DNA from 3 places in the Blautia sp. MCC269 genome. Region 2 is predicted to be linked to each of the others. Evidence: predicted binding sites of a transcription regulator. Region 2 holds the regulator's gene; each other region holds the start of a gene.
What was found. The regulator Rex, encoded in region 2, represses fermentation and respiration genes when NADH is low (regulators of the CRP and FNR family bind a similar motif). The targets are predictions, from matches to a motif close to ATTGTTAANTANTTAACAAT.
Positions count from the first base shown of each region.

Region 1 (6,863 bases), on a different contig from region 2:
TTTTTCTTTTTCATACTTTTAACCGGGAGTGTTAAAACTCCCGGTCTCCTTCCTTTTTAAATATAATTGTAATACAAAGCGGTCTTTCCCATTCCGCTTTACACTTCAAAAAGGATACCGTAAACTCATCAAGACTGATGACCTTACGGTATCTTTTTTATATTTTAAAAGTATTAACTACGAGTGTTCGCTACGTGTTAGATATATGTTAGCTATTCCTGTTTTTTCGCACTTTTTGAGAACATTTTATTTCCACTCAAAAAGAAAAAGACTGCAAACCCTTGAGTTTACAGCCTTTTCCAATATTTTTCGTTATTCGAAATTAGAATTTGCCAGCGTCAGCAGCTTCCTGTACGGAAACAGCTACTGCTACTGTCATACCAACCATCGGGTTGTTTCCAGCGCCGATGAGACCCATCATCTCTACGTGAGCCGGTACGGAAGAAGATCCTGCGAACTGAGCGTCAGAATGCATACGTCCAAGTGTATCAGTCATACCGTAGGAAGCAGGACCTGCTGCCATGTTATCCGGGTGAAGTGTACGTCCTGTACCACCGCCGGAAGCAACGGAGAAGTATTTTTTGCCTTTCTCGTTGCACTCTTTTTTATATGTTCCTGCTACTGGATGCTGGAAACGAGTTGGGTTTGTGGAGTTTCCTGTGATGGAAACGTCAACACCCTCTTTCCACATGATAGCAACACCTTCCGGAACGCTGTTAGCGCCGTAGCAGTTAACTTTTGCACGAAGTCCCTCTGAATAGGATTTACGGAATACTTCTTTAACCTCGTTCTTATATGGATCATACTCTGTCTCTACGTATGTAAAGCCGTTGATACGGGAGATGATCTGAGCTGCGTCTTTTCCAAGACCGTTCAGGATAACACGAAGAGGTTTTTTACGAACTTTGTTTGCTTTCTCGGCGATACCGATAGCACCCTCAGCTGCTGCGAAAGACTCATGTCCTGCAAGGAAGCAGAAGCAGTCTGTCTCTTCCTCAAGAAGCATTTTTCCAAGATTTCCATGTCCAAGACCTACTTTACGTGTGTCTGCAACGGATCCTGGGATACAGAATGCCTGAAGGCCTTCTCCGATAGCTGCTGCTGCGTCAGCGGCTCTTCTGCAGCCTTTTTTGATTGCGATTGCTGCACCTACTGTGTAAGCCCAACAAGCGTTCTCGAAGCAGATCGGCTGAATGCCTTTGATCTGATCGTAAACGTTCAGACCTGCGTCTTTAGTGATTTTCTCAGCTTCTTCGATAGAAGCGATTCCATAGCTGTTTAAAACAGAATTGATCTTGTCAATTCGTCTCTCATATGATTCAAATAAAGCCATTTCCTGTAACCTCCTGATATTTTTACCTTACGAAGTGTAATTACTCTTTTCTTGGGTCGATGATCTTAACAGCATCTGCAACACGGCCGTACTGACCTTTTGCTTTCTCCCATGCTGTGTTCGGGTCATCACCTTTCTTAATGAAGTCAGTCATTTTTCCAAGGCTTACGAACTGGTATCCGATGATCTCATCGTCCTCATCAAGAGCGATACCTGTAACATAACCCTCAGCCATCTCAAGGTAACGAGGTCCTTTTTTCAGAGTTCCATACATTGTACCAACCTGAGAACGAAGTCCTTTTCCAAGGTCCTCAAGACCAGCTCCTACTGCAAGTCCGTCCTCGGAGAATGCAGACTGGGAACGTCCGTAAACGATCTGAAGGAAAAGCTCTCTCATAGCTGTATTGATTGCATCACATACAAGGTCTGTGTTCAGTGCCTCCATTACAGTAAGTCCTGGAAGGATCTCAGCAGCCATAGCAGCAGAATGAGTCATTCCTGAACATCCGATTGTCTCAACAAGTGCCTCCTGAATGATTCCCTCTTTTACGTTAAGGGACAGCTTACAGGCACCCTGCTGTGGAGCACACCAGCCTACACCGTGTGTGAATCCGGAGATATCCTTTACTTCTTTTGCCTGAACCCATTTTGCTTCTTCCGGGATCGGAGCGGCACCATGATGTACGCCCTGTGCCACTGGACACATTTCTTCTACTTCGCGTGAATAAATCATTTTAAAACTCCTTTCAAGTATAGATTGACCGATGTTATTGAGAAAAAAAGTTCGATAACACCCTACGGCTATTTTCTCACAAAACCTTTGTTTCGTCCAGTCATATTTGATAAATTTTTGCCATAAAACGCATAATATTGGAAGTTATTCTGGCAGTATTGCATGCCTAACTGTCAAATATTTCTGGCAACTGTCCGATGTATATGATAATATATTATCAAGTTTAACCCTGGAGGTATATTTTTCATGAATGCATCTGTGGATTCTGTTTTTCCAGAAAAATACCGTATTCTCAGCGGAAGCGCCCTGAAGATGATTGCCATCATCACCATGCTGATCGATCATACCGGAGCTGTGCTTTTAAGCATGTATCCGCCTGCACAGAAAGTCCTGTTTACGCTTCTTGGAAGAGAATACAGTGTGTATCTTATTTTCCGCGATATCGGTAGAGTGGCTTTTCCCATCTTCTGCTTTCTCCTGTTGGAAGGTTTCCGACATACCAGGAGCCGGTTCCGTTATGGACGGAATCTCCTTCTTTTTGCTCTGATCTCAGAGATTCCCTGGAACCTGATGTTCACAAACACACTGCATTATGAAAGACAGAATGTGTTTTTCACGCTTTTCCTGGGATACCTGGCGTTTTGTGCCATCGAATATTTTAAGAATAAGCGCTTGACACAGCTTCTCTGTATCCTGGGACTGCTTGTTGTTTCCATTTTTCTGAAAGCAGATTACGGATGGCGGGGATATATTTTTCTCCTGATCATGTACTATATGCGAAACGATAAGCCCGGACAGGCGATCCTTGGAAGCTGCTGGCTTTACTATGAATGGAGAGCCTGTTTCGCCTTTCTGTCCATTAACCTGTACAATGGGGAGAGGGGATTTATCCGCGGAAAAGCGGCGAAATATTTCTTTTACTGGTTTTATCCAGTCCATATTATGGGACTGGTGATACTTCGACAGATTTTGTTTCTATCTTAATTGTTTTATTTTTCTTATTGTCTTATGTGGATGGGTGTGTTGCATGTGGATGTTTTTGTGGATTTCAGTTCTGCACTTTTCCAACGGGGAGTTCTGAGGGGAGAAAGCACTCAAAGTTGCGAAGCCTTCGCAACTGTGAGTGCTTCCCCTCCTCGAACCTTCCGCTGTTTACCAAGCAGAACTTATTTCAAAAAACAAAAAAACTATTTTTTCTTCACAATTTCTTTCGCATTTTTATAAATGGAATCCGCCGGAACGCATCCCCTTACCGGTGACAACGGATAAATATTAGAATTCCGTCCAATCACAGTCCCAGGATTCAGCACGGAACCGCATCCAACCTCAACATGGTCTCCCAGCATTGCTCCAAACTTCTTAAGACCAGTCTCGATCTTTTCATCCCCATCTTTCACAACAACCAGCTTCTTATCTGATTTCACGTTAGAACAGATTGATCCGGCACCCATATGGGATTTATATCCAAGTACCGCATCTCCAACATAATTATAATGCGGAACCTGTACTTTATTAAAGAGCACCGCATTCTTAAGCTCTGTGGAGTTTCCCACAACTGCTCCCTCGCCAACAATGGCCTTACCACGGATAAAGGCACAGTGACGTACCTCTGCATCCTTACCAATGATAGCCGGTCCGGTAATACTTGCAGTCGGAGCTACAGTGGCTGATTTTGCGATCCATACATTTTCACTTTTCTCCTCATATTCAGAAGGATCCAGTGTTTTTCCAAGTTTAATGATAAAATCTCCGATCTCCGGAAGAACCTCCCACGGATAAGTCTTTCCTTCAAAAAGCTCTGCTGCGATGGTCTCATTCAGATCCAGCATATTGCTGATGGTAAAATCTTTCATCATGATGATTTTTTTCCTCCCTGTCTGGAAGCACGCTCCGGCTTCCTGTAATTTACAGCGGCCGCGTCAAAGAACTGCCGCAGGTTGTACTGATAATTGCTTGCTTCCACCTGCTGGGTCCGCACCCGCACAAAATGTTCCAGTTTGTCCATATATTCCTGTTCCGTGATGCTGCCCTCTGCCACGTAGGTGAGGCCTTTTTCCCAGCTTGCCGTAAGCTCCGGGTTCAGAAGCTGCCGGATAGAACAGTTTACCACATCAAAGATCATCTCCCCCAGAAGTGTGGGCGTGATCACCTGGGTTTTCTTATTCAACGCCAGATACTTGATGTTAAAAAGTTTCTTCAGGATCTCCGCACGGGTGGCACTGGTGCCGATCCCGCTTCCCTTGATCTGGGCACGGAGCTCTTCATCCTCGATCAGCTGTCCCGCATTTTCCATGGCAAGGATCATGGAACCAGAATTGTATCGTTTGGGCGGCGAAGTCTCGCCTTCCTTGATACTTAAACCGTTCACAGGAAGTATATCACCCTTTTTCAGCTTCTGCAACGCCTCCAGAAGCACGGTATCACAGGAAACTTCCTCCTCTTCCCCGTTGCTGCCTTTCTCACTGTCGGAAGCTTTTTTCCGGGCAAAAGAGTTCGTGGCGATCTTCAGATAGCCTTCTTCTTTCAGAACTTTAAAAGAGGAAAAGAATGATTCCCCGTCCAGTTTCGTCACAAGGCTCACTTTCTGATAAACAGCCGGAGGATAAAAAATACATAAAAACCTCCTCACGATCGTCTCATACACTCTCTGTGCGGTAAGAGACACACTTCCCAGTGCATTCAGCCCCTGGCCGGTAGGAATAATGGCATAATGGTCTGTGATCTGCTTGTCATTCACATACCTGGTCTTCGCAATGTTTTTCCAGGATTCCATTCCCAGAACCTCTGCTGCCGCAGCTCCTGCCTGCTGATAATTTCGAAGGCCGGAAATATTCTTGTATATCTCCTTGGCAACTGCTGTAGACAACACTCTGGCATCCGTTCTCGGATACGTCACCAGTTTCTTCTCATAAAGCTCCTGCACGATCCGGAGTGTTTCATCCGGACTGATCTTAAAGAGCTTGGAGCAGACGTTCTGAAGCTCCGCCAGGTTAAAAAGAAGGGGCGGATTCTTGTTTTCTTTTTTTCGCTCCACTTTCTCCACGGTACAGGAAAGGGGCTGGTTCACCATCAGCTGATCGATCAGCATCTGGGCATGTTCTTTTTTCTTGAAACCATTTTCTTTATAAAGATACGGGGACTGGAAATACCGGCTGCCTTCCACAGCCCTCCACTCACCGTCAAAACTTTCACCTGCAAGGGCAATGCTGCTTAAGACTCGGTAAAACGGTGTCTTCACAAAGACACGGATCTCCCGCTCTCTACGCACCACCATACCAAGGACACAGGTCATTACACGGCCCACCGCAATGGCCTGATATTTGGAATGAAGATAATTGGTCACACTGCTTCCGTAACGCAAGGTCAGCACCCTGGAAAAATTGATTCCCATAAGATAGTCTTCCTTTGCGCGGAGATAGGCAGACGCTGCCAGATTATCATACTCCGAGATATCTTTTGCTTCCCGGATCCCTCTTAAAATTTCTTCTTCTGTCTGGGAATCGATCCACACTCGTTTCTGGACTTTCCCCTTCACTCCTGCCATCTGGGCTACCAGACGGTAAATATATTCACCCTCACGTCCGGAGTCGGTACACACATAAATGGTATCCACATCCGGTCGGTTCAGCAGTCCTTTTACGATCTCGAACTGCTTTTTGACTCCGGGGATCACTTCGTACTTAAATTCGCGCGGCAAAAAAGGCAGGGTATCAAAACTCCACCTTTTATACTTGATATCATATTTTTCGGGATAACTCATGGTAACCAGGTGTCCTACACACCAGGTTACCACAGAATCTGCTGATTCCAGATATCCGTCTTTTCTCTGACCGTTGATCTTCAAAGCCTTCGCAAATTCCTGTGCCACGCTGGGCTTCTCCGCTATGTATAAAGCCTTTGCCATACTATTTATCTGCACTCATCTTTCTAAGCGGCCATGCCAGAAGCACGCCTCCGCCAACTATATTTCCCAATGTTACGATCACCATGCTCTTAAGCATAGCACCGACAGACAACCCAGGCACCATACAGAATGCAACTGTAAAGATACCCATATTTGCAATACAGTGCTCAAATCCGCTGACAACGAAACCTGAAATACAGATCGTGATCATCAGGAATTTGCCTGACTCACTCTTCAGCTTAATGCCGCAGAGAACTGCAAGACAGACAAAGAAATTACAGAGCACCGCACGGAAAAACATCTGTCCTGCCGGAATACTGAGTTTTCCGTTTATAAATCCCGCAAAGTAATCTGCTGTACCGGACGCTCCGGCACCAACAAAGATCAGAGCCAGGATCAGGCATCCCACAAAGTTGCCGATGTAACTGATTCCCCAGACCTTGCCCACGTCTTTCCATGATACGCTCTTGTCATACGCACCAAATGCCATTACCAGATTGTTACCGGTAAACAGCTCTCCTCCTACCATTACGATCAGAAGAACCGCAATAGAGAACACCAGGGCTCCGAGGAATTTCCCCCATTCCGGGAATGTTTTGGAAAATACATTTCCTACTACATTACTATAGATCATCGCCACATCAATAAAAAATCCGGCCATGATCGCCCGCATAAAGTATTTTCCGAAATTGCTGTTCAGTAAATTAATCTTACCTTTCGCAGCGGTTGACAGTTTCTCTACATCCTCCCTGTTCATAAATAGCACCTCCACATATTTTTTAGCAAGCGTGGCACTTTGTTACTGCTTCTTTGTTCACAGTAACACGCTTTCCGGAAATCTGCTTGTTATATTGTAACACTTTACCATTTATTTCACAATAAAAATGCGAAAA
Region 1 is NZ_WQQE01000029.1:50,634-57,496, forward strand. Features, by position in the region: gene GPK88_RS10205 (GGGtGRT protein) at 323-1,333, opposite strand; gene GPK88_RS10210 (iron-sulfur cluster assembly scaffold protein) at 1,374-2,066, opposite strand; gene GPK88_RS10215 (TraX family protein) at 2,313-3,050, shown strand; gene GPK88_RS10220 (LbetaH domain-containing protein) at 3,254-3,922, opposite strand; gene GPK88_RS10225 (DNA topoisomerase) at 3,919-5,970, opposite strand; gene GPK88_RS10230 (formate/nitrite transporter family protein) at 5,972-6,727, opposite strand.
Region 1: GPK88_RS10210 (iron-sulfur cluster assembly scaffold protein) is a predicted target of Rex. The motif match lies at 2,269-2,288, and genes of this name have one in related genera.

Region 2 (6,863 bases):
TCATTTACATTTAAAGAAGCATTTTCCATAGGGGAATCCCAGGGTATGTTTCCATATAGTGCGTAATTTCCCTCTGGAACAGAAAGGGTGTATACCTGGTCAGTGCCGGAATCGGAATCTCCTTTGGAAGAACAGGTATAGGATAACGGCCGATACAGAGAAACCGGATGTCCGCACAGAATGCTGTACAGATAATTCTGGTATACAAACGGGTCATCGGTCTGCGGAGTCTGTATAGATTCCGAATTGTCATGATAGAGAAAAGCCATCGGCAGTGCAGACGGGTTACAGTATACGGACTTTCCGTTTTCCGCCTCTATAGAATCCAGTTTTGTCAGTCCGTTAACGGGATAGGCAGACAAGGTATATTTTACTCCCAGCAGAGCATCTGCAGCAATGACAGGAGAGTTGGTAATGTTCATATTCAGACCGTTTTCACGGTAACCGATACGTTCCAGAAATTCTCTCTGCGTATCGTCCGGGGAGGAAGTATAACCGGAAATGGAACGGTAATTATAAGCCAGAGCTTCGTTATAATTTGCAGTTGCACCGTCAGTGTACTGAATCTTTGTGGAAGTCTGTGAAATCCGGTAAATGGAACTGTCCGATTCCTTGATTTCGCCGATCTGTTTCTGGGAACCCAGAGAATAAGCGGTGTACTGGCTGTTTTCGTCAGCATGGTAATCATTCATCAGAAAGCTGGCGTTAACTGCCAGTTCTGAAAGGATGATTCCTGTACAAAGCAGAGTGATAACTGCTTTTTTCCATGATTTGAAATTCCGGCTGTACATAAAAAGTCTCACAGAAATCAAGGTAACTGCAGCGTAAAAAACGGTCAGATAGATTTTTGATGTATGTTCACCGGGGTGAATATTATCCAGAAAAAACAGAAGAACCGAAAAAATGATCCATCCTCTGGAAAGAAGAACTGCGGTATGGTCATCCAAGTAAATCAGATAAAAACAGGCAGCCAGAAAGATCAGAGCGGCAATTCCCACATAGGAATATCTGCACCAGTAACTTTCCACAGTTTTGAACAATGAAAATACCATATAAAAAGGTTTCCAGTAAAAAATCAGTGCTATGACAGCAAGAAAACAGGCCAGCATACTTTTTTTCTGTGCAGATAACGTAGAAGAAAGAAAAAGGGCAATAACCGCCAGGATTACCAGAGTACCACAGAACAGAGAAGTACTGTTTGGAGTACTGTGCGCGCCCAGGTGGTAACTTTCCAGAATGGTGGGAAGCTGTCCGACGAAAGAAAAATCCTTCAATGCTGCAAGGTCCAGAGAACCACGGTTGGAATTTCCCATGGCAAGTACAGTGGGTAAAAACAGAACCGCGCTGCACATAAGCCCCAGAAACATAGAGAGGCCATAACGGAATATCATGACCAGGGCTTTTCGTGGAATATGGCTGTATTTTCTTGATGATCCCAGAAAATATAAGGCAAGTTCAAAAAGAAACCACAGGGCGGAAAATACACAGTTGATACCACCGCTGTACCAGTTAAAAAGAATCGACAATGCCACCCAGACAGAAAGCTTCCAGATGGATGATCCATGTATGATCTGATAGGTTCCCAGAAGAATCAGCGGAAGAAGATAGACACCGTCAATCCACATGATATTACTGCTCTGGGCAATGGTATACTGGCAAAGACCGTAACAGCAGGATAAAAGGACAACAAAAAAAGTTCTTGCAGATTCCGTGTTTTCTGTCAGATATTTCCGGAAGCGGTTTACAAGAAAAATACTGAAGGTCATGGAAGCCAGAGATAATTTCAGCAGTACCAGGATGTCAAAAAATGAATGGAGATTTTCTTTTGGAAAAAAGACACTCAGAAGCATAAACGGGGAGGAAAGATAATAGCTGAAAACAGCGATATTGGTACCTCCCAGTGTTTTTCCAAATGTATAAAAAATGCTGTTTTTCTGCGCCAGAACATCCTTGAAATAAGCATAAAAATCCAGATACTGAATGCTGGCATCATCCACAGCCAGTGATTTGTTGCCAAAAGGGGCATAGCCACAGGTGATAAATAAAATCAGTAAAACTGCAAAAGTAAGACCAAATGCAGAAAAATAAATGCGCTTCTTTTTCACAGGTTCCTCCTCCGGGATGATTATAACAGAGCTGGCCGTCAGGCCAGCTCTTCCCATTTTTCATAAAGTTCTTCCAGTTCTTCCGAAATGGCAGCTTTTTCACGGCTTAATTTGGTACATTCTGCCACGTTGGTGCAGACATCCGGGAGAACCATGGTATCGTCAATTTCCTTATCTCTTGTTTCCAGTTCCTCAATGCGGGCTTCCACTTTTTTCAGTTCTGCTTCCCGTTTTCGTTTCTTCGCCTGTTCTTCTTTCATCTGCTGCCAGGAAAGTTTGTTTTCGGAAACCGTTTTTTCTTCCTGAGGGGCCTCGGGAGAATCAATTCCCGGAGCATAGGCGCTGGTCAGTTCTTCTTTTTTCTCCAGATAGTAATCATAATCGCCAATGTAATTGACCACAGCCTGATTGGTAAGTTCCATGATCCTGGTTGCGGTCTGATTGATGAAATAACGGTCATGGGAGACATAAAGGACAGTACCGGTGTAACTTACCAGTGCTTCTTCAAGGATTTCCTTGGAAGCGATATCCAGATGGTTGGTAGGCTCATCCAGAATCAGGAAATTGGCTTCGGAGAGCATCAGCTTGGCAAGGGAAACACGGCCTCGTTCTCCACCGGAAAGTGCGGAGATTTCTTTAAATACATCGTCTCCGGTAAAAAGAAATGCTGCAAGCATATTTCGGATTTCGGTCTCTGTAAGAGTCGGATACGTATCGGAAATCTCCTGGAAAATAGTCTTATCCATATGAAGAACATGATGTTCCTGGTCATAATAACCGATCTGCACCTTGGAACCAAGAGAAAATTTTCCGGCATCTGCTTCGAGAAGACCATTGATAATTTTCAGCATGGTAGTTTTGCCGGTTCCGTTGTTTCCGATCAGTGCCACACGTTCGCCACGTTTGATATCAAAAGAAATATCGGAGAACAGAGTCTGTCCCGGAAATGCCTTGGAGAGTTCCTCCACATGCAGGACATCGTTTCCACTTAATACACGGGGTTCCAGGGAAATCCGCATACGATCCTGAATTTCCAGAGGTTTTTCGATACGCTGTACACGATCCAGCATCTTCTCACGGCTTTCGGCACGTTTGATAGATTTTTCTCTGTTAAAGGACTTCAGTTTGGCAATGACTGCTTCCTGATGTTTGATGTCTCTCTGCTGATTTAAGTATGCCTTGTACTGGGCATCGCGTAGCTGGGCTTTTTTAAGAGCATAAGCAGAGTAGTTTCCACTGTAGACACGGGTCTGTCCGGCCTCAATTTCCACTACCTTTGTGACAACTTTATCAAGGAAATAACGGTCATGGGAGACAATAAATACAGCTCCCGGATAATTCAGAAGGTAGGTTTCCAGCCATGAGATACTTTCCATATCCAGGTGGTTGGTAGGCTCATCCAGAAGCAGGATATCCGGTTTGGAGAGAAGCATCTTGCCAAGGGCAACACGGGTTTTCTGCCCTCCGGAAAGCGTCTCGATCTGTTTGTCAAAATCCTCTTCTGTAAAACCAAGACCCTTTAAAACACCGGTCAGTTCACTTTTGTAGGCATAACCGTTTTCCAGTTCAAACTGATGGGTAAGACGGGTGTAAGTCTCCATCAGACGGTTCAGGTCCTCGCCCTGTACATGGTTCATTTCCTGCTCCAGATTACGGATGCGGCGTTCCATATCAATGATGTGCTGCTTGGTAGTAAGAAGTTCTTCATAAATTGTATGGTGCCCGTGAATGTCCTGATACTGGGCCAGATAGCCGATATTTTTGTCACGTGCAAGAACAACATTGCCGGAGTCAGCGGAAATTTCCTGCATGATGATCCGAAGAAGGGTTGTTTTTCCTGCACCATTGCATCCGATAAGGGCCGCTTTTTCCCGGTCTTCAATGTGGAAGGATGCGTCATTTAAAATTACTTTTTCGCCAAAGGCTTTGCATATATTCTGACATGATAAAATCATAAAAACTGTCCTCCTGTATAAAGAATTGTCTCTGTCTGGTCATAAAACAGGGAAAATCCTCCACCTATTATAACGGAAACCGCCAGGATTTCAAAGAAAAAATCATTTTTTTAAAAAAATATGAAGAAATTTGTACAGAACTCACAACTTTAATTGACAGGAAAATGTCAATTCGGTATAATTAACCTAGTGTAAGGTAAGGAGGAGAACTATCGTGGAGACAAAACAAATCTCGAAAGCGGTGATTAAGCGTCTGCCACGCTATTACCGCTACTTAGGAGAGCTGATGGAAGACAATGTGGAGCGTATTTCTTCCAATGAATTAAGTAAGAAGATGCATACCACAGCTTCCCAGATTCGTCAGGATCTCAATAATTTCGGCGGTTTCGGGCAGCAGGGGTATGGCTATAATGTACATTATCTTTATACGGAAATTGGTAAAATTCTCGGATTGGACATCGTTCATCCGATGATCATTTTAGGTGCCGGTAATCTGGGACAGGCACTTGCCAATTATGTGGACTTTGAGAAACGTGGCTTCAAACTGGTGGGAATTTTTGATGTAAATCCTGTGCTTGAGGGTATTGCAGTCCGCGGACTTGAGATTCAGATGCTCAGTGAACTTCCGTTTTTCCTGAGAGAAAATAATGTAGAGATTGCAATTCTCACTCTTCCGAAGAACAAAGCCAAAGAAATGGCAGATATTCTGGTGGAGAACGGAATCAAAGCAATCTGGAATTTTGCACATCTTGATCTGGAGACACCGGATGATGTAATTGTGGAGAACGTGCATCTTTCCGAAAGTCTTATGACACTGTCTTATAATCTGAGTAAATACAGGCAGGAGCATGTGGAAAAGTAGAAAGTGTTAAGCTGCCGGAAACGGCAGCTTTCTCTATTAAGAGGGGAGGCAGGGCACAGCATGAAAAAAATTGTTACCTGCGAGGAGATGAAGAAGCTGGATGGTGCCACCATTCATCATATCGGAGTGGCATCAGAAGTTCTGATGGAGCGGGCAGCACTGAAAGTAGTAGAAGAAATAGAGAAATATCTCGAAAAAAATGAAAGAATACTGGTTGTATGCGGAAGCGGCAATAACGGAGGCGATGGTATTGCCGTTGCCAGACTGCTTTATCTGAAGGGAATCCGGGCAGAATTCTGCATGGTCGGAAACAAAGACAAAATGACCAGAGAAACGGTGCTTCAGTATAAAATTGCCACAGGATATCAGGTCCCGGAAGTGAATAACCCGGACTGGAGTGAATATACTACTATAGTAGATGCCGTGTTTGGCGTAGGCCTGGTGCGTCCGATCGAGGGACATTATGCGGAAGTTATTCATGAGATGAACAGTGCCCGGGCAAAAAAGATCGCTGTTGACATCCCATCAGGAGTAAACGGAGATACAGGCCTGGAAATGGGAATTGCCTTCAGCGCGGATCTGACTGTTACGTTTGGTTACCGGAAAAGAGGACTTTGCTTTTATCCGGGCAGATTGTATGCAGGAAAGATTGTTACCGCTGATATCGGAATCTATGAGCAGGAAGCTGTAAAGGCATCTGCATGTTGTCTGGAGCAGGAAGACCTGAAACTGTTTCCGGAGCGTGATCCCGGCGGAAATAAGGGAACTTTTGGAAAAATTCTATTTGTTGCCGGAAGCGAGGGAATGTGCGGGGCTGCTTATTTAAGCGCCAGTGCTGCTCTTCATGCCGGGGCGGGAATGGTAAAAATTCAGACAGTAGAAGAAAACAGGATTCCATTGCAGATTCTTCTTCCGGAGGCTATGGTATGCACCCGGTTTGATGAGGAATCCAACGAACAGCTTCTTTCCTGGTGTGATATCCTTGTGATTGGACCGGGACTGGGAACATCGGGGGCCAGCCGTGAGAGAGAACAGTGGTTTCTTACGGCAGCCGCCCGGGAGAAAAAGCCACTGATTCTGGATGCAGACGGACTGAATCTTCTGGCAATGCATCCTCAGTGGAAGGAATTCCTGGGTGAAAATGTTATTCTGACGCCGCATATCGGTGAGATGAGCAGACTTTGTGTAAGAACCATATCGGAAATCCAGGGAACAATTGCACAGACCGCAGTGGACTATGCGAAAGAAACCGGTACCGTATGTGTCCTGAAAGATGCCTGTACAGTAATTACAGATGGGAAAGGCGATCTGTATTTGAACCTTTCCGGTAATTCCGGTATGGCAACTGCCGGAAGCGGAGATGTGCTTTCCGGGCTTCTGGCAGGAGTATTATGTATGTATCTGAAAACGGAGGAACATCCCTCCATGGTTTTAAAGGCCGCGTTAGGTGTTTATCTTCACGGACTTTGCGGCGATCTTGCAGCCGCTGAAAAAGGAAAGCGCAGTATGCTGGCAGGCGATATCATTGAATATCTGCCCCAGGCTTTAGCGATAGGTGAAGAGGAGTCAAAATCATGAAAAAATACGAGAGAGTCAAGGCACTGGTATCTCTGGATGCCATTGCTCATAATTTTGAGGAAATGCACAGAAATGTGAAAGAAGGAACAAAAATCATTGCAGTGATCAAGGCGGATGGCTATGGCCATGGTGCGAGAGCAATTGCACATCTGATTCACGATTATGATTATATCTGGGGTTTTGCCACAGCAACGGCAGAAGAAGCGCTGGAACTGCGTCATGCAGGCGTTACCAAACCAATCCTGATTCTTGGCATTGTATTCGAAGAATATTATGAGGAGCTGGCTGCCAATGACATCCGGATTACCATTTCAGATCTGAATACAGCAGTGGAATATGCGAAGGCAGGAGAGCGTATCGGAA
Region 2 is NZ_WQQE01000039.1:33,843-40,705, forward strand. Features, by position in the region: gene GPK88_RS12925 (YfhO family protein) at 1-2,105, opposite strand, end outside; gene GPK88_RS12930 (ABC-F family ATP-binding cassette domain-containing protein) at 2,144-4,060, opposite strand; gene GPK88_RS12935 (redox-sensing transcriptional repressor Rex) at 4,275-4,922, shown strand; gene GPK88_RS12940 (NAD(P)H-hydrate dehydratase) at 4,983-6,500, shown strand; gene alr (alanine racemase) at 6,497-6,863, shown strand, end outside.

Region 3 (6,863 bases), on a different contig from region 2:
CGGATACCTGCTTTCCTACAGTTAGCTGCAAGTGTGTACAGATCTTCGGAGGTTCCGATCTCCGGGATAATGCGAAGAGAGCAGTTGGAGGTTGCCTGGAAAAGATCTGTCAGGTACAGAGTGTCTGCTTTGCATTCACTGATATAGTCCAGCTTATCGGACAGCCCGGAAAGAGTATCTGCGAAGTCAGCAGGATTTACAGCCATTCCGGTGAAAGTAGTCTTACGGAACCAGTCAGGATCAGCAGCGCAGGTCTGGTCAGCTTCCTTCATGGAAAGAGAGCGCTCACGATAAATCTCTTTCATTTTTTTTGTGAGGCTTGAGAATGTGCCGGCAACTTCCGGATGATCGCGGAACAGCTCACAGTAAAGCCATTTCAGATCATTGTAGTAGTGTTTCAGACGTTTCTCGTAGAGGGCATCGTAAGCTGTGTCCTCCTTGGAAGTTTCGACTTTCAGAGGCTCAATCTTGGAAGTAGTAACTTTCGCCGGCTCAGTCTTGGAAGTCTCGACCTTGATCGGTTCGGTCTTGGAAGTCTCAACCTTGATCGGCTCGGTCTTGGAAGTCTCAACCTTGATCGGCTCAGTCTTGGAAGTCTCGACCTTGATCGGTTCGGTCTTGGAAGTCTCGACCTTGATCGGTTCGGTCTTGGAAGTCTCAACCTTGATCGGCTCAGTTTTGGAAGTCTCGACCTTGATCGGTTCGGTCTTGGAAGTCTCGACTTTGATCGGTTCGGTTTTGGAGGTTTCGACTTTAAGCGTTTCCTTCTTTACGGTTTCAAGTTTTTTCACTTCGGCTTTAGCATTTTCAACAGATTTGGCAACACTGGAACTGGTGCCGGCAGCAGAGGTATTTTTTTTCAGCTGCTTTTCTTTTTTTGCCTGCATGGCAGCTTTCTTTTTCTGGAGTCTTTTTGTTGACATATAGAGTTCCTCCTTAGATAAAATGATATTTTCGGTATAAAATGTAAACTCTCTCACCGGAGAGAGAAACAGAGCTACAGCTTATGAAAAACAGGACGGCGGTTTTTAAATACAGCATAATAGGAAAAACCACATTCACGGAGAACATCAGCCGCCTTGTCAAAAGCGTAGCCAATCTTATCCGGAGTATGGGCATCTGCACCGATGGTGATGATCTCACCGCCAAGCTCACGGTAACGTCGGATAATATTGACACATGGATTCGGTTCACCAAGCCCGTAGTGATAACCGCCTGTGTTCAGCTCGATTCCCACATTTTTGCGGATCAATGTCCGCAGGATCTCGTCCAGGATCTCCTTATATCTTCCATAAGAATACTGACGGTTCTGATTTGGACCATAACGTACTACATAGTCGATATGTCCGTACACATCCATCTCGTCAAAAGCAGCGATATTTTCCAGGATGGATTCAAAATATTCCATGTAGCATGCGGATTCCTTACGGCCCTCAAAATAAGAAGGATAATAAGGATCGTATCCGTGCACCACATGGGAGGAACCAATAACGAAATCAAAGGGAACTTCTTTCAGAAGATCGGAAAAAGATTCTGCAAGCTGAGGCTGAAGTCCAAGCTCGATCCCGAAGTTAACCTGGATCTGGTCTTTAAAAGCATCCGCAAGACTCTCAAGTTTCTGGCGGTATGCAGGGATGTTCAGGGAAAAATCAAGATTTTCCGGAGTATCGGGATAATCCGGATCAAAATGTTCAGTAAAACAGATTCCCGTGAGACCCTGGTCTGCGGCAGTCTGGATCATTTCTTCCATCGGTGTATCGGAATCTGCGGAAAAAGAGGAGTGCATATGGCAGTCCCATAAAATTTTCTGGTCCATTTTGTACCTCCATATTCAAGCCTTTATATTCTGTGACAATGATCGTATCTGCCTGTTATGAATCCGGGAAAGTCAAACTCCCAGCGGGAATATAGATATCCGTTTTGGGAATCAGCAGGACAGAACTTTCTATCAGAGAATTATAGCACATTTTTCAGAAATTTTCTTAATATTTATTTTAATGTTCTTTTTTATAAATAGCTCTTGAATTTTTGTTTGGAATTAGGTACAATATGAAACAGGTTGATGTTTCTTTAACAAAGGAACGATTTAAATCACCATTCAATTCATAGGAGGAATTTATCATGGCAGTAAAAGTTGCAATTAATGGTTTTGGACGTATCGGTCGTCTTGCATTCCGTCAGATGTTTGGAGCAGAAGGATTTGAGATCGTAGCAATCAACGATCTTACATCTCCTAAGATGCTTGCTCACTTATTAAAATATGATTCTACACAGGGAAGATATGCTCTTGCTGATAAAGTAACAGCAGGCGAGGATTCCATCACAGTAGACGGAAAAGAGATCAAAATCTATGCTAAGGCTAACGCTGCAGAGCTTCCATGGGGAGAGATCGGTGTAGACGTAGTTCTTGAGTGCACAGGTTTCTACACATCCAAAGACAAAGCTCAGGCTCATATCGATGCAGGTGCTAAGCACGTAGTTATTTCCGCTCCGGCTGGAAACGACCTTAAGACAATCGTTTACAACGTAAACCATCAGGGTCTTACAAACGAGGACAAGATCATCTCCGCAGCTTCCTGTACAACAAACTGCCTTGCACCAATGGCTAAGGCTCTTAACGATCTTGCACCGATCAAATCCGGTATCATGTGCACAATCCACGCTTACACAGGCGATCAGATGACACTTGACGGACCGCAGAGAAAAGGCGATCTGAGAAGATCCCGTGCAGCTGCAGTTAACATCGTTCCGAACAGCACAGGTGCTGCTAAAGCTATCGGACTTGTTATCCCAGAGCTTAACGGCAAACTTATCGGTTCTGCACAGCGTGTACCTACCCCAACAGGTTCTACAACAATCCTTACAGCAGTAGTTGAAGGAAACGTTACTAAAGAGCAGATCAACGCAGCTATGAAAGCAGCTTCCAATGAGTCCTTCGGATACAACGAGGATGAGATCGTATCCAGCGATATCGTTGGTATGAGATTTGGTTCCCTCTTCGATGCTACTCAGACAATGGTACTTCCACTTGAGAATGGCACAACAGAGGTTCAGGTAGTTTCCTGGTATGACAACGAGAACTCCTACACAAGCCAGATGGTTCGTACAATCAAGCACTTCGGAAAACTTCTGAACGCTTAATTTTCTGCGAACGGGTGTAGAAGAATAGACTCAGAAAGGGTCCGGTCTGAAGAGGACCGGGCCCTTTTTTTCCAAAAGACCAAACAAAAAAATGTCTGAGGAATGACTGTTAACAGAGCGGACAACAATACCGCTCGCCCTTATTCATCTGCTTTTGCAGAAATAAAAGTTAAGGAGATATAGAGATGCTGAACAAAAAAAGTGTTGACGATATCAATGTAAAAGGACAGAAAGTACTTGTAAGATGCGACTTCAATGTTCCGCTTCAGGATGGAAAGATCACAGATGAGAACCGTCTTGTAGCTGCTCTTCCTACAATCAAGAAACTGATCGCAGACGGCGGAAAGGTTATCCTTTGCTCCCACCTTGGAAAACCGAAGGGAGAGCCGAAACCGGAGCTTTCTCTTGCACCTGTAGCAGTTCGTCTTTCTGAGCTTCTTGGCCAGGAAGTAAAATTTGCAGCAGATCCTGAGGTAGTAGGACCGAACGCAAAAGCTGCTGTAGCAGAGATGAAAGATGGCGATGTAGTTCTTCTTGAGAACACACGTTATCGTGCAGAAGAGACAAAGAACGAAGACAAGTTCAGCAAAGATCTTGCTTCCCTCTGTGATGTATTTGTAAATGATGCATTCGGAACTGCTCACAGAGCTCACTGCTCTAACGTAGGTGTTACCAAATATGTAAAAACAGCAGTTGTAGGATATCTGATGCAGAAAGAGATCGATTTCCTTGGAAACGCTGTAAACAATCCGGAGAGACCATTCGTAGCAATTCTTGGCGGTGCTAAGGTTTCCAGCAAGATCTCTGTAATCAACAACCTTCTTGACAAGGTAGATACACTGATCATCGGTGGTGGTATGTCCTATACATTCTCCAAGGCTATGGGCGGACATATCGGAACATCCCTCTGCGAGGATGATTACCTTCAGTATGCTCTTGACATGATGAAGAAAGCAGAGGAGAAGGGCGTGAAGCTTCTTCTTCCTGTAGATAACAGAATCGGTGATAACTTCTCCAATGACTGCAATATCCAGGTTGTAAAACGTGGTGAGATTCCGGACGGATGGGAAGGAATGGATATCGGACCGGAGACTGAGAAGCTTTTTGCAGACGCTGTAAAAGATGCCAAGACTGTTGTATGGAACGGACCGATGGGATGCTTCGAGATGCCGAACTTCGCTCATGGTACAGAAGCAGTTGCCAAAGCTCTTGCTGAGACAGATGCAACAACCATCATCGGTGGTGGTGATTCCGCAGCAGCTGTAAATATCCTTGGATATGGCGACAAGATGACACACATCTCCACAGGTGGCGGTGCTTCTCTTGAGTTCCTTGAGGGCAAAGAGCTTCCGGGCGTAGCAGCAGCTAACGATAAAGACTGATAAAAAATAAAGTGTTCCGCGAACACGAAAAGGAGATAAAAACAATGGCAAGAAAGAAAATTATTGCTGGAAACTGGAAAATGAACATGACACCAAGCGAGGCTGTAAAGCTTGTTGAGACTTTAAAACCGCTTGTTGTTAACGATGAAGTTGACGTAGTATTCTGCGTACCGGCTATCGACATCATTCCTGTTGTTGAGGCAGCTAAAGGAACAAACATCCAGGTTGGCGCTGAGAACATGTACTTCGAGGAGAAGGGTGCTTACACAGGCGAGATCGCTCCGGCTATGCTCGTAGATGCTGGCGTTAAGTACGTAGTACTTGGACATTCCGAGAGAAGAGAGTATTTCGGTGAGACAAACGAAGACGTTAACAAAAAAATGCTTAAAGCTTTCGAGCATGGTATCACACCGATCATGTGCTGTGGTGAGACACTTACTCAGAGAGAGCAGGGCGTAACAATGGACTTCATCCGTCAGCAGGTTAAGGTTGGATTCCAGGGTGTTACAGCTGATCAGGCTAAGACAGCAGTTATCGCTTACGAGCCGATCTGGGCTATCGGAACAGGTAAGACAGCTACAACAGAGCAGGCTCAGGAAGTTTGCGCTGATATCCGTAAATGCATCGCTGAGATCTATGATGATGCTACAGCAGCAGAGATCCGTATCCAGTACGGCGGATCTGTAAACGCTGCAACAGCTCCTGACTTATTCGCTCAGGCTGACATCGACGGCGGTCTTGTAGGCGGCGCTTCCCTGAAACCAGATTTCGGAAAGATCGTAAACTACAAATAAGAATAAATAAAGAAAGGGGCTTCGGCCCCTTTTTTTAATGGAATAATGGAAATATCTATTTGTCAAAAAACTCTCTCTGACATAAATACACAGAAGTAAAAATTCGGTGTTTATGCTCAGAGAGAGTTTTTCTCATTTTCGGAGGAAGAATTGTTTTTCTCCGAAACTTCTTTTGGATTATTATTCATTTCATCCGGATCAGGAATATGTTCTACGATATCTTCAATATCACAGTGAAGAATGGAACACAACCTGTCTATTGTAAAAATTTCAATGTTTTTGTTTTTTCTAAGCCTGTCCAGAAGAGAACGGGTAATTTCATAGTGTTCATAAAGATCATACTGAGTAATACCACGTTCTTTCATTGTGACCCAAAATCTGTCATATTTTATCATATGTTTATCCTGTCCGATTCGTCCTTGAATTAATCTTATTATGAATGTAAAATTGGAATCACAACAGTGTCCTTATAGAGACACTATGGAAAGGAGAAACAATGAGGAAATTTTTGAAGGTATTTTTTTCGCTGGCGGTTACCATATATTTTTCGACTACCATGTTCTATTGTTTTGTGGCCGGAGCACCGCAGAATGGAAAAGGAGCTGTAATTTATGTCGTGTCAGCAGCAGGCCTGTCAATTCTGTTTCCGGCTTTTACCTGTGGCTGTCTTCATTACATTATCTATCTCAGGAAAAAACTGGATAAACAGGGCAAATAATCAGGATTTATGGTATGATAAAGAAAAACAGGGATGGATGAAACCGGACAGTTATGTATTATAATAGAAAGAAAGACCGTAACTGTGCGGAAGACGCTTATGTGATTATTTGTGGAGGGTTTTATGGGAAATATTCTGGATTATCTTGACTGGAGAGGGGATCTTACTTTTGAACAGTCACCGTTTAATGAAGTTGACAATCTGATACTGTCATGCTTTTCCTATCTGGATCTGGATGAGATAACCGAGTTGAAAAATGGAGATACTCTTTGCATAAAGGATCTCTCAGAGAGATTTTCCACAGAAAAAAAAGAACAGGATATGAAAGCAGAAAGTGCGTTTTTGCAGAATACGCCGGTTCTTCTTGAAAAGATGGCCCGTTCGAAACGATTCCGGGAATGCATAGTGGGAGGATTTGTGAATGAAATTCTGTCCAGACAGGCACAGCAGTTTGCGGCAGTGATGATCGGGCTGGGAGATGGAACATCCTATATATCTTTCCGGGGAACCGATGATACGATTGTGGGATGGAAAGAGGATTTTAATTTGAGCAACGGAGTTGTTCCATCCCACAGAAAAGCTCTGGAATATCTGGAAGAACACGGAACCTATCTGCAATCCATGTTGCGTATCGGAGGACATTCCAAAGGTGGTAATCTGGCTATGTATGCTGCCATGCAGTGTAATGAAATACTTCAGGAGAAGATTCTTTCTGTTTACGATAACGACGGACCAGGATTTCCGGAGGAATTTTTCAGCCCTGAGAGAGTGGAGAAGGTTTTGCCCAAAGTCACCCGTATTATACCGGAGGCATCTGTGATCGGTATG
Region 3 is NZ_WQQE01000038.1:152,124-158,986, reverse strand. Features, by position in the region: gene GPK88_RS12170 (alpha-amylase family glycosyl hydrolase) at 1-923, opposite strand, end outside; gene GPK88_RS12165 (histidinol-phosphatase HisJ family protein) at 998-1,816, opposite strand; gene gap (type I glyceraldehyde-3-phosphate dehydrogenase) at 2,122-3,141, shown strand; gene GPK88_RS12155 (phosphoglycerate kinase) at 3,327-4,523, shown strand; gene tpiA (triose-phosphate isomerase) at 4,568-5,317, shown strand; gene GPK88_RS12145 (helix-turn-helix domain-containing protein) at 5,434-5,682, opposite strand; gene GPK88_RS12140 (hypothetical protein) at 5,814-6,035, shown strand; gene GPK88_RS12135 (Mbeg1-like protein) at 6,159-6,863, shown strand, end outside.
Region 3: gap (type I glyceraldehyde-3-phosphate dehydrogenase) is a predicted target of Rex. The motif match lies at 2,059-2,078, and genes of this name have one in related genera.